DNA from 2 places in the Micromonospora sp. NPDC006766 genome. Region 1 is predicted to be linked to the other one. Evidence: riboswitches for the same ligand, from Rfam matches in the RefSeq annotation. Region 1 holds a riboswitch; the other holds the start of a gene.
What was found. A riboswitch is a leader RNA that binds a small molecule or an ion and turns the genes downstream of it on or off. The one in region 1 is predicted to bind cyclic di-AMP.
Positions count from the first base shown of each region.

Region 2: it holds a riboswitch for cyclic di-AMP, as region 1 does, so the genes downstream of both, ABZ671_RS09235 (C39 family peptidase) here and ABZ671_RS16745 (transglycosylase family protein) in region 1, are expected to answer to the same signal.

Region 1 is NZ_JBEYIX010000016.1:100,414-104,668, forward strand. Features, by position in the region: gene htpG (molecular chaperone HtpG) at 1-1,209, shown strand, start outside; gene ABZ671_RS16740 (hypothetical protein) at 1,268-2,296, opposite strand; cyclic di-AMP (ydaO/yuaA leader) riboswitch at 2,465-2,637, shown strand; gene ABZ671_RS16745 (transglycosylase family protein) at 2,637-3,281, shown strand; gene ABZ671_RS16750 (YbaB/EbfC family DNA-binding protein) at 3,362-3,823, shown strand; gene ABZ671_RS16755 (M4 family metallopeptidase) at 3,917-4,255, opposite strand, start outside.
Region 2 is NZ_JBEYIX010000005.1:196,686-200,940, reverse strand. Features, by position in the region: gene ABZ671_RS09245 (hypothetical protein) at 1-195, shown strand, start outside; gene ABZ671_RS09240 (hypothetical protein) at 350-1,120, shown strand; cyclic di-AMP (ydaO/yuaA leader) riboswitch at 1,411-1,552, shown strand; gene ABZ671_RS09235 (C39 family peptidase) at 1,758-2,639, shown strand; gene ABZ671_RS09230 (alpha/beta fold hydrolase) at 2,739-3,506, shown strand; gene ABZ671_RS09225 (peptidoglycan-binding protein) at 3,556-4,255, opposite strand, start outside.

The sequences.
Region 1 (4,255 bases):
CGCGAGGAGCAGACGCTCAACTCGATGAAGGCGCTCTGGGCCCGCTCCCGCGACGAGGTCGACGAGGCCGAGTACAAGGAGTTCTACCGGCACGTCGCGCATGACTGGGCCGACCCGCTGGAGATCATCCACATGCGGGGCGAGGGCACCTTCGAGTACGAGGCCCTGCTGTTCCTGCCGTCGCACGCCCCGCTCGATCTCTTCTCCCCGCATGGCCGGCGCGGGGTGCAGCTCTATGTCAAGCGCGTGTTCATCATGGACGACTGTGACGCGCTGATGCCCAACTATCTGCGCTTCGTCAAGGGCGTGGTGGACGCGCACGACCTGTCGCTGAACATCTCCCGGGAGATCCTCCAGCAGGACCGGCAGATCAGCGCGGTCCGTCGCCGCCTGGTCAAGAAGGTCCTCGCCACCCTCAAGGACATGTCGGCCGAGTCCTACCGCACGTTCTGGGCGGAGTTCGGCGCGGTGGTCAAGGAGGGGCTGCTGGAGGACACCGACAACACCGAGGCGCTGCTCGACCTGGTCCGGGCCGCCTCCACCCACGACCCGGCCGAGCTGACCACCCTGCGCGACTACGTCGAGCGGATGAAGGACGGCCAGTCCGAGATCTACTACGCCACCGGTGAGTCCCGGGCCACCATCGAGAACTCCCCGCACCTGGAGGCGTTCCGCGCCAAGGGCTACGAGGTGCTGATCCTCACCGACCCGGTCGACGAGGTCTGGGTCGAGCGGGTCGGCGCCTTCGACGGAAAGACCCTCCGCTCGGTGGCCAAGGGCCAGGTCGACCTGGAGACCGAGGAGGAGAAGGAGAAGACCGAGGCCGAGCGCAAGGAATACGCCGACCTGCTCACCTGGATGAGCGGCGCGCTCGCCGACAGCGTCAAGGAGGTGCGGCTCTCCTCCCGGCTCACCACCTCGCCGGCCTGCGTGGTCGGCGACGCGCACGACATGACGCCGACGCTGGAGAAGATGTATCGGGCGATGGGGCAGGAGGTGCCGCAGGTCAAGCGGATCCTCGAGCTCAACCCGACCCACCCGCTGGTCACCGGGCTGCGCAAGGCGCACGAGCAGGGCGGCGACGCCGCCGCCCTGACCGAGACGGCCGAGCTGCTGTACGGGATGGCGCTGCTCGCCGAGGGCGGCGAACTGGCCGACCCGTCGCGGTTCACCCGGATCCTCGCCGACCGGCTCGCCCGTACGCTGTAGCACCCGCTCTTCCGCCGGCCGCGGCAGTCACGCCGCGGCCGGCGCAGGCGGCCCGTCGTCACCCGGGTGCGCTGGCGGTCTGCTGGGTGGCCGCGGTGAGGGCCGCGGCGAGGGCTGCGGCCTTGTCCTTGCCGATCGCGGCGACGATCGCGGCGGCGGCATCGGCCGGGGACTCCCCGCCGAGGGCCTCCACGACCGCCGCCGCGATCTCGGTGGCGGTCGGCGCGGCATGGGCGGTCTGATAGAGGTTGTTGAGCACGCCCAACGTCGACATGCCGGTGGGGATGCCGCCACCGACGTACTGCCAGGGCAGCGCGCGCATCTGGGCGGCGACGGTGGGGTCCTTCAGGATCGCGAGGAATTGGGCGGGGGTCATGGTGTCGTCCTTCGTCAACAGGGCCCGCAGTTGGGCGAGCGTGCCGCGGTAGGCGTTGCAGTCGGTCGTCCTGGAGGCGCCGGGGCAGGCGATGTTCGACCCGTACTGCCAGATCGACGGGTTCACCCCGCCGTACGCGGCCCAGCCCGGGCCGCTGTCCCCACCTGCTTTCGCGTACACGGCGCCCGGCGCGCCGGTGGGGTTGCTGCCGTAGTTGCTGGCGACCAGGGCCATGTCGAGCACCCGCAGGTCGGGGCGGCCGAGGTTGCCCTCCCAGAACCACTTCGGAAGGTAGCCGGTCAGCAGTCGGTGGTCGACCGCGTTCCAGCGGTCCACGAACCGGCGGATGTCGGTCCAGCGGGGCCACAGTCCGTTGGCGACCAACTCCGGGTAACGCTCGGCGTCGACCATCGCCCAGACCGCGCCGATGTCGTCGAGGCTGCGGCGCAGGTAGTCGACCTGCCGGTTGGTGCTGGCCTGATCGCCCTTGATCAGGTTGTGGTAGCCACCGATCGTGTCGAAGCCCGCCTGGGCCGCGCCGCGCGCCATGTCGAGGGCGTGGCGGCTGGGCGGGTTGAAGCCCTTCGGGTCGCCGTAGGTGACCCGAAGGCACAAGACGGGAGAGGTGGCCTTGAGGACGGCCGGCCAGTTGAACTTGCCCTGGACGCGATCCCAATCCGCATGAGAGAGGTCAACATAGATCACAGTCATTGCCATCACCTCTGTGGCAGACGGTAGCTCGACCGCTCTGACCTGCGCAAATGTGAAGTCTGGTCGGTGTGGCGGAGCCCTCGCCCGGCCGAGTGAAGAAATTCGCATCAAGTGGGCGTTTGCCGCAAATCGCTTATCGTCGGGTGCGTTCGCGATCGCGGACATCACGGGCCGGCAACGCCTAATCCCGCCGCCGGGTCGTGGTACCTGGACCTCAGGCGGGAGCGGGGGACCCACACGTTTCTCGGTGCTCGACACCTCGGGGTGAAGCCGCCACCCGGCGGCCGGGCTCCTCGGCCCGAACCCGACAGCTCACCTCGTCGGCGTGGAGGAGACCCACATGGCAACTGAACACGTCGTACCTCACAGAGGTAACACCCGGCGCCGGATCGCTGCCGAGGCGCTTGTCGTCGTCGCCGGCGCCGCCGCCCTCCTCACGCCGGGCTCGGCCGCGAGTGCGTCCAGCGTGAACTGGGACGCCATCGCGCAGTGCGAGTCCGGCGGGAACTGGCACATCAACACCGGCAACGGCTACTACGGCGGCCTCCAGTTCTCGAAGGGCACCTGGAACGGCTACGGCGGGCAGGCGTACGCCAGCCGGGCCGACCTGGCCAGCCGCACCGCGCAGATCGCCATCGCCGGAAAGGTCCTCGCCAGGCAGGGCATCGGCGCCTGGCCGGTCTGCGGCAGGAAGGGCGGCTCGACGAAGCCCACGTCGGTGTCCGCGAGCCGGAAACCGGCGAGGATCGCGACCAGCGAGCCGGTGTCGCGCCGCGACCGGCCGGCGACCCGCAGCCATCGGCGTGCCGCGCCCAGTGCCGTCGGTGCCGACACCTATGTGGTCAAGAACGGTGACACCCTGTCCGAGATCGCCGAGGACCGTGACCTCGCCGGCGGCTGGCACCCGCTGTACGAGCGCAACAGGCGGGTGGTCGGCCGCGACCCGGGCTTGATCTTCCCGGGTCAGCGGCTGCGGCTGCGCTGACGGCATCAGGGGTGGAAACTGCCCTCGGGTCCGGTTGCTATGGTCACGGTGCTCCGGAAAGACGTGAAGAAAGCGCGGCTATGACCAACGATCCGTTCACCGCGGCCGCGAGCCTCGACGAACTGCTCACCAGGACCCAGCAGGCGCTGTCCGCGATGCGTTCGCGGGCCGCTGATCAGGTCGACGGCGACCCGGCGCAGCTGCTCCGCGCCGAGGGCGTCGCGGCCGGCGGCCAGGTTCGGGCCGTGGTCGTCCAGGGTGGCCGGCTCGAGTCCGTCGTGGTCGACCCGGAGTTGGCCGAGGCGGGGATGGAGGCGGTCTGCGGGCATGTCGTGGTGGCCGTCAACGCGGCTCTTGCCGACCTCGACGCCCAGGTCAGCGCCTCGGCGCGAGCCGACGTCGATGCTCTGGCCGCGCGGCTCGGCGGGCTGCAGGATCAGTCGGTGCGGCAGATGGAGCTGTTCAGCCGGGCGATGGAGGACGTGGTGGCGCGGCTCAACCGTAGCGGCGAGGCGGCCGTGCGGGCGGACGGCCCAGGCTGATGCGGGCGGCCTCGCGGCGCCCGGAGGGCCGCCGCTCGAGGAGACGAGGCGGCCGGCCGTGGCAGGTACCACGGCCGGCCGTCTCGTTCCTGATCAGGAGAGGGTGACCGCCGCGTCGTCGATGACGAAGGAGGTTTGCAGCATGACGTCCTCCACGCCGGTGAACGAGATGGTGGCGGTCGTGCCGGCCAACGATGAGATGTCGAAGGACTTCTGCGTGTAGCCGGAGGCCTTGTTGAGGTTGGAGTAGGTGGCCAGGGTGGTGCTGCCCGCCTTCACGGTCAGCTTGTCGTAGGCGCTGGTCGTGGTCGTCTCCGCGCTGTCGATGTGCAGCCAGAAGCTGAGGGTGGCCCGGCAGCCGGCGGGGATCGTCACCGACTGGGACAGGGTGTCGGTGTGCGTGCTGCCGTAGCCGTCCAGCCACGCCTTCCA
Region 2 (4,255 bases), on a different contig from region 1:
ACGGCAGCATCCGGCGTGATGCGCTCCGACGCGCGCGGTCGACAGTGGGGGTCCGGCTCCGACGCGGTGGGCATTCCGGTCGTCGTACCCGACTCGGCGGCGCGGCGTGTGGTCGTGGTCACCCCGGTAGCCGGGCCCGTCCTGGCCGGGTTGGTCCCGGCGGCCGTCGGCTCCCGGGCCCCGCCGGCCCGCTGACGATCCCGCGGGTCACCGACCGCGTTCCCCGTACCGACCGAACCCTCACCCCGCACCCGCTCGACGGCGGCCCGGCGGCGCCCGCATCCGGTCGCGCCCCGCCCCGCGAGCCCGTGCGGACCTCTCCGCCGCGTCTTCCCGTGAGGTGCCGACCATGCACAAGACCGTTCTCTACCATTTCCTCACCAGTGTCCCCACGGCCGCCGCCATCTGGTCGATCCTGCTCGTGCTCGCCCTGGGCGTGTTGACCATGCTGGTCACCCGACCGGAACGCCCGGTTGATCCCGGCCCCGATCCGGCCGCCGAGGAGGCGGCCCGCCGCGCCGACCTGCGCCGATACGCCGACGAGGTGGCAGTTGCCGCCGCCGGGGCCGCACAGACCGCCCGCCGGCGTCGCGAGCAGTGGCTGACCACTCAGGCGGCGGCCGAGCGGGCCTGGCGGGCGTACGACGAGGCCGAGACGATCGCCCGGCGCCTCGCCGGGGCCGCCGTGCTGCCCGAGCCGCGCACCCCGCGCACGCCGGCCGAGTACGCGGCCCGGGAGCGGTGGCTGCACCGGGCGGCGATGGCGGCGCACTGGCGGGGCGAGTTGACCGCCCGGCAACTCGCCGACGTCCTCGCCGGCCGTAACGGGTGGGACCCGCGCCGGCACCCGGCCGAGCAGGAGATCGTCCTGGCCCGGGCGGTACGCGACGGCCGGCGGGCCGGTTGGCGGGCCGCCGCCGAGCGGGAGCAGCGGGCGTGGCGCGACGCCGAGGTGGCCGCCGAGGCGGCCCGCACCCTGGCCGCCGAGGCGTACGCCGCTGCCGAGGCGCTGCGCCCCGGCCCGGTCCCGGTACGCCGCACCGGGCCGGTGGCCCCGGCTCGCGCGGCGGTGTCGTCCGGCGTACGCGCCGCCCGCTTCCGACCGGCGCGGGTGGGCTGAATCGTTATTCAAATCCGGTGAGCCAGCTCACCACGAGCGGGGAAACGGTCATCCGGGTCGGCTTGGTCGATGAACTGCCGCAATTCCCGGCCGATCGTTCACTCGATGTCCGATTCCGGCCCGACGGTTCCCTGATAACTGCATGTCCCATTGAGTGGCGTCAGTTGTCTGCTGTTCCGGTCAGGGCCGCTGAATCCGATGTTTAAGCAGGTAGGAGTGCTTGGCAGAGGGGCGAGCCCACCGGTAGTGTCGGCGCGTCCGGTGCGGTTCCCGGTCGCAAATGGCGACGCCGTGCCGACCCGCTCAATCGTGATCTCACGAACCGGGGACCCAGGGCAACACCGGGGTGAATCCGCGAGCTGCGGCCCGCGGTAGGGCGTACTTCCCGCCCGAATCCGTCAGCTAACCCGGTAGGCGGTTACGGAAGGAGTGCCATCCTCGTGCGCACCACCCCCCGTTCCACCCCGATCCTCCACGGCGTCGCGGTGCCCCTGCTCGCCTGACCGGCGAGCCGAGTTTCGGCAACCGCCCCCGCAGCCCGGCTCACCCGGGCGCCTTCCCACCCCGCGGCCAGCCCGCCCCGCAACGCGCGTGAGTTCATCCGCGCGTCAGGCCGGCGTGTGCCGCTCGGCCCCTCGTGGAGGAACACGTGAAGCACCACCTGAAGCGTCAGCTGCGGCGGCTCGCGACCGAGCGTCCGTACCAGATCGTCGCCGGCTCCGCCGCGGCTCTCGTGCTGGCCGGCGGCGCCACCGCCGCGGTGGCCGGCGCCAACGAAGCACCCGTCCGCCAGGAGAACACCGCCGCCGTCACCGAGCTGGCTCCCCGCCTCAATGAGGTGGCCAGCCGTGGCGAGGCGCGGGCGGCCGCTGCGGCCCCGGCCCCGGCCCCGGCCCAGTCCGACTCGCCGAGCGCGTCGCCCTCGGCGTCGGCGAAGTCGTCTCCGTCGGCGTCGCCCGGCGCGGCCAAGGCAGACCCGGACGTGACCGCTGCGGCGAAGCCGAAGCCGCCGTCGACCAAGATCCTCGACTATCACTACCAGGCGCAGACCGCCTACTGGAACTGCGGCCCGGCCGCCGTGCGGAACGCCCTGAGCGCGACCGGCATCGAGACCACCCAGGACGCGATGGCCGGCCCGCTGCGCGCCGGCGAGTACGGCACCAACTCCGCCGAGGACACCACCCGCGGGCTCAACCAGATGGTCAAGGGTAGCCCGTACCGGACGCACACGATCTCCGGCCAGGCCGCGACGCCGGCCCAGATGGACCAGCTCCAGGCCGACCTGGTCAACGCGATCGGCAACGGCCGGGGCGTGGTGGTCAACATCGCCGGCTCCGCCACCGACACCAACGGCGGCTGGCACTCGTTCCCCGGCGGCCACTACATCGCCGTGGTCGGCTACAAGGACGACGGCCGGACCGCGCTGATCGCCGACTCGGCCGACCCGTCGCTGCCGTCGTACTGGATCACCACCATCGACCTGGCGAACTGGGCCGCCACCCGCGGCTATTCGGCCTGATCGCACCCTCCCCGTCGGGCACCGGCTCCTGCGAGCCGGTGCCCGACTTCGTACGCGGGTGCTCGCGCGTCGCCCCGCTCCGATGGCACACTGCGCCGTATGGCCGACGAGACGGGCAACCGCCATCTGCTGCTGCTGCACGGTCTGGGCGCCACCGGCGAGGTGTGGCTGCCCTGGGCGCCGCTGCTGGAGCGCGGTTGGGCGGGCCGCTGGCTCGCGCCCGACCTGGCCGGCCACGGCTGGTCGCCGCCGCTGCCGACGTACTCCTTCGAGGCGCTGGCCGAACGGGTGGTGGCGGGGCTCGGTCCGGTGGCCGAGCGGCTCGGCCCCCGGGATCGGCTGGTGCTGCTCGGGCACTCGCTCGGCGGAGTGGTGGCACTGGCGTTGGCGGCGCGGTCGCGGCGGCTGCCGGTCGACGCGGTGATCGGGCTCGGCATCAAGGTCGCCTGGACGCCGGCTGAGCTGGGCAAGGCCCGTGAGCTGGCCGAGCGGCCGGTGACCTGGTTCGCCAGCCGGGACGAGGCGGCCCGCCGCTACCTGCGGGTCGCCGGGCTGACCGGGCTCTTCGCCCCCGACCACCCGGTGGTGGACGCCGGCCTGCGCCGCGAGGACGGCCGCTGGCGGCTGGCCATGGACCCGGCCGCGTTCGCGGTGGGAAAGCCGGGGCTGCCCGCCCTGCTCGCCGCGACCGACGTGCCGGTGCTGCTGGCCCGGGGCGAGCAGGACCCGATGGTGAGCGACGCGCAGCTCAAGGAGTTGGGTGTCCCGGTGATCACGCTGCCGGGGCTGGGCCACAACGCGCACGTCGAGGATCCTGCCGCCGTACTCGACCTGCTCGCGCCGTACGCGCCGCCCGACCGGCCGTGATGTCGTCGCCCCGCGGACAGGGCGACGACATCACGACCGCGGGTTGCCGTCAGTAGAAGCAGCCGGTGGCGGGCAGGGAGGACGGGGCGGGTACGGCGGTGCCGTCGTAGAGGGCCAGCAGCATGTTCTGCGGGCAGCGGTTGGCACCGTTGACCCGGACCTCCAGGTGCAGGTGCGGGCCGGTCACGTTGCCGGTGGCCCCGGTGTAGCCGAGCACCTGACCGGCACCGACCCGCGAGCCGGACGCGACCGAGCGCGACGACAGGTGACAGTAGAGGTAGTACGCGCCGTCGTCGCCGGTGATGCCGATGCCGAGGCCGCAGCTGCCGCCGGCGTACCCGATGGTTCCGGAGGTGATCGCGTACGCGGTTGTGCCGGTCACCACGGGCAGGTCGATCGCCGGGTAGTCGTGGTGCCGACTGGTGTAGGCGCTGCGGGGCAGCACCGACTTGCCGATGATCAGGCGGTAGTTTCCGGTGCCGCCGCTGCTGCCGCTGCCGCCGATCAGGTACTGCCAGGTCGTCGGCCCGGCGATGCCGTCGACGGCGAGGCCGTTGCGCGACTGGAACGACTGCACCGCCGAGGTGGTGGCGGGGCCCCAGGCGCCGTCGACGGCCAGGCCGTAGCCGTGCTTGTTGAGCGAGGTCTGCAGCGCGCGGACCGCGTCGTTGTTGGCCCCGGCGCTCAGGGTGACCACCAACTTGCCCCAGGTCTGCGCCCCGATGACGCCGTCGGCAGAGAGGCCGTTG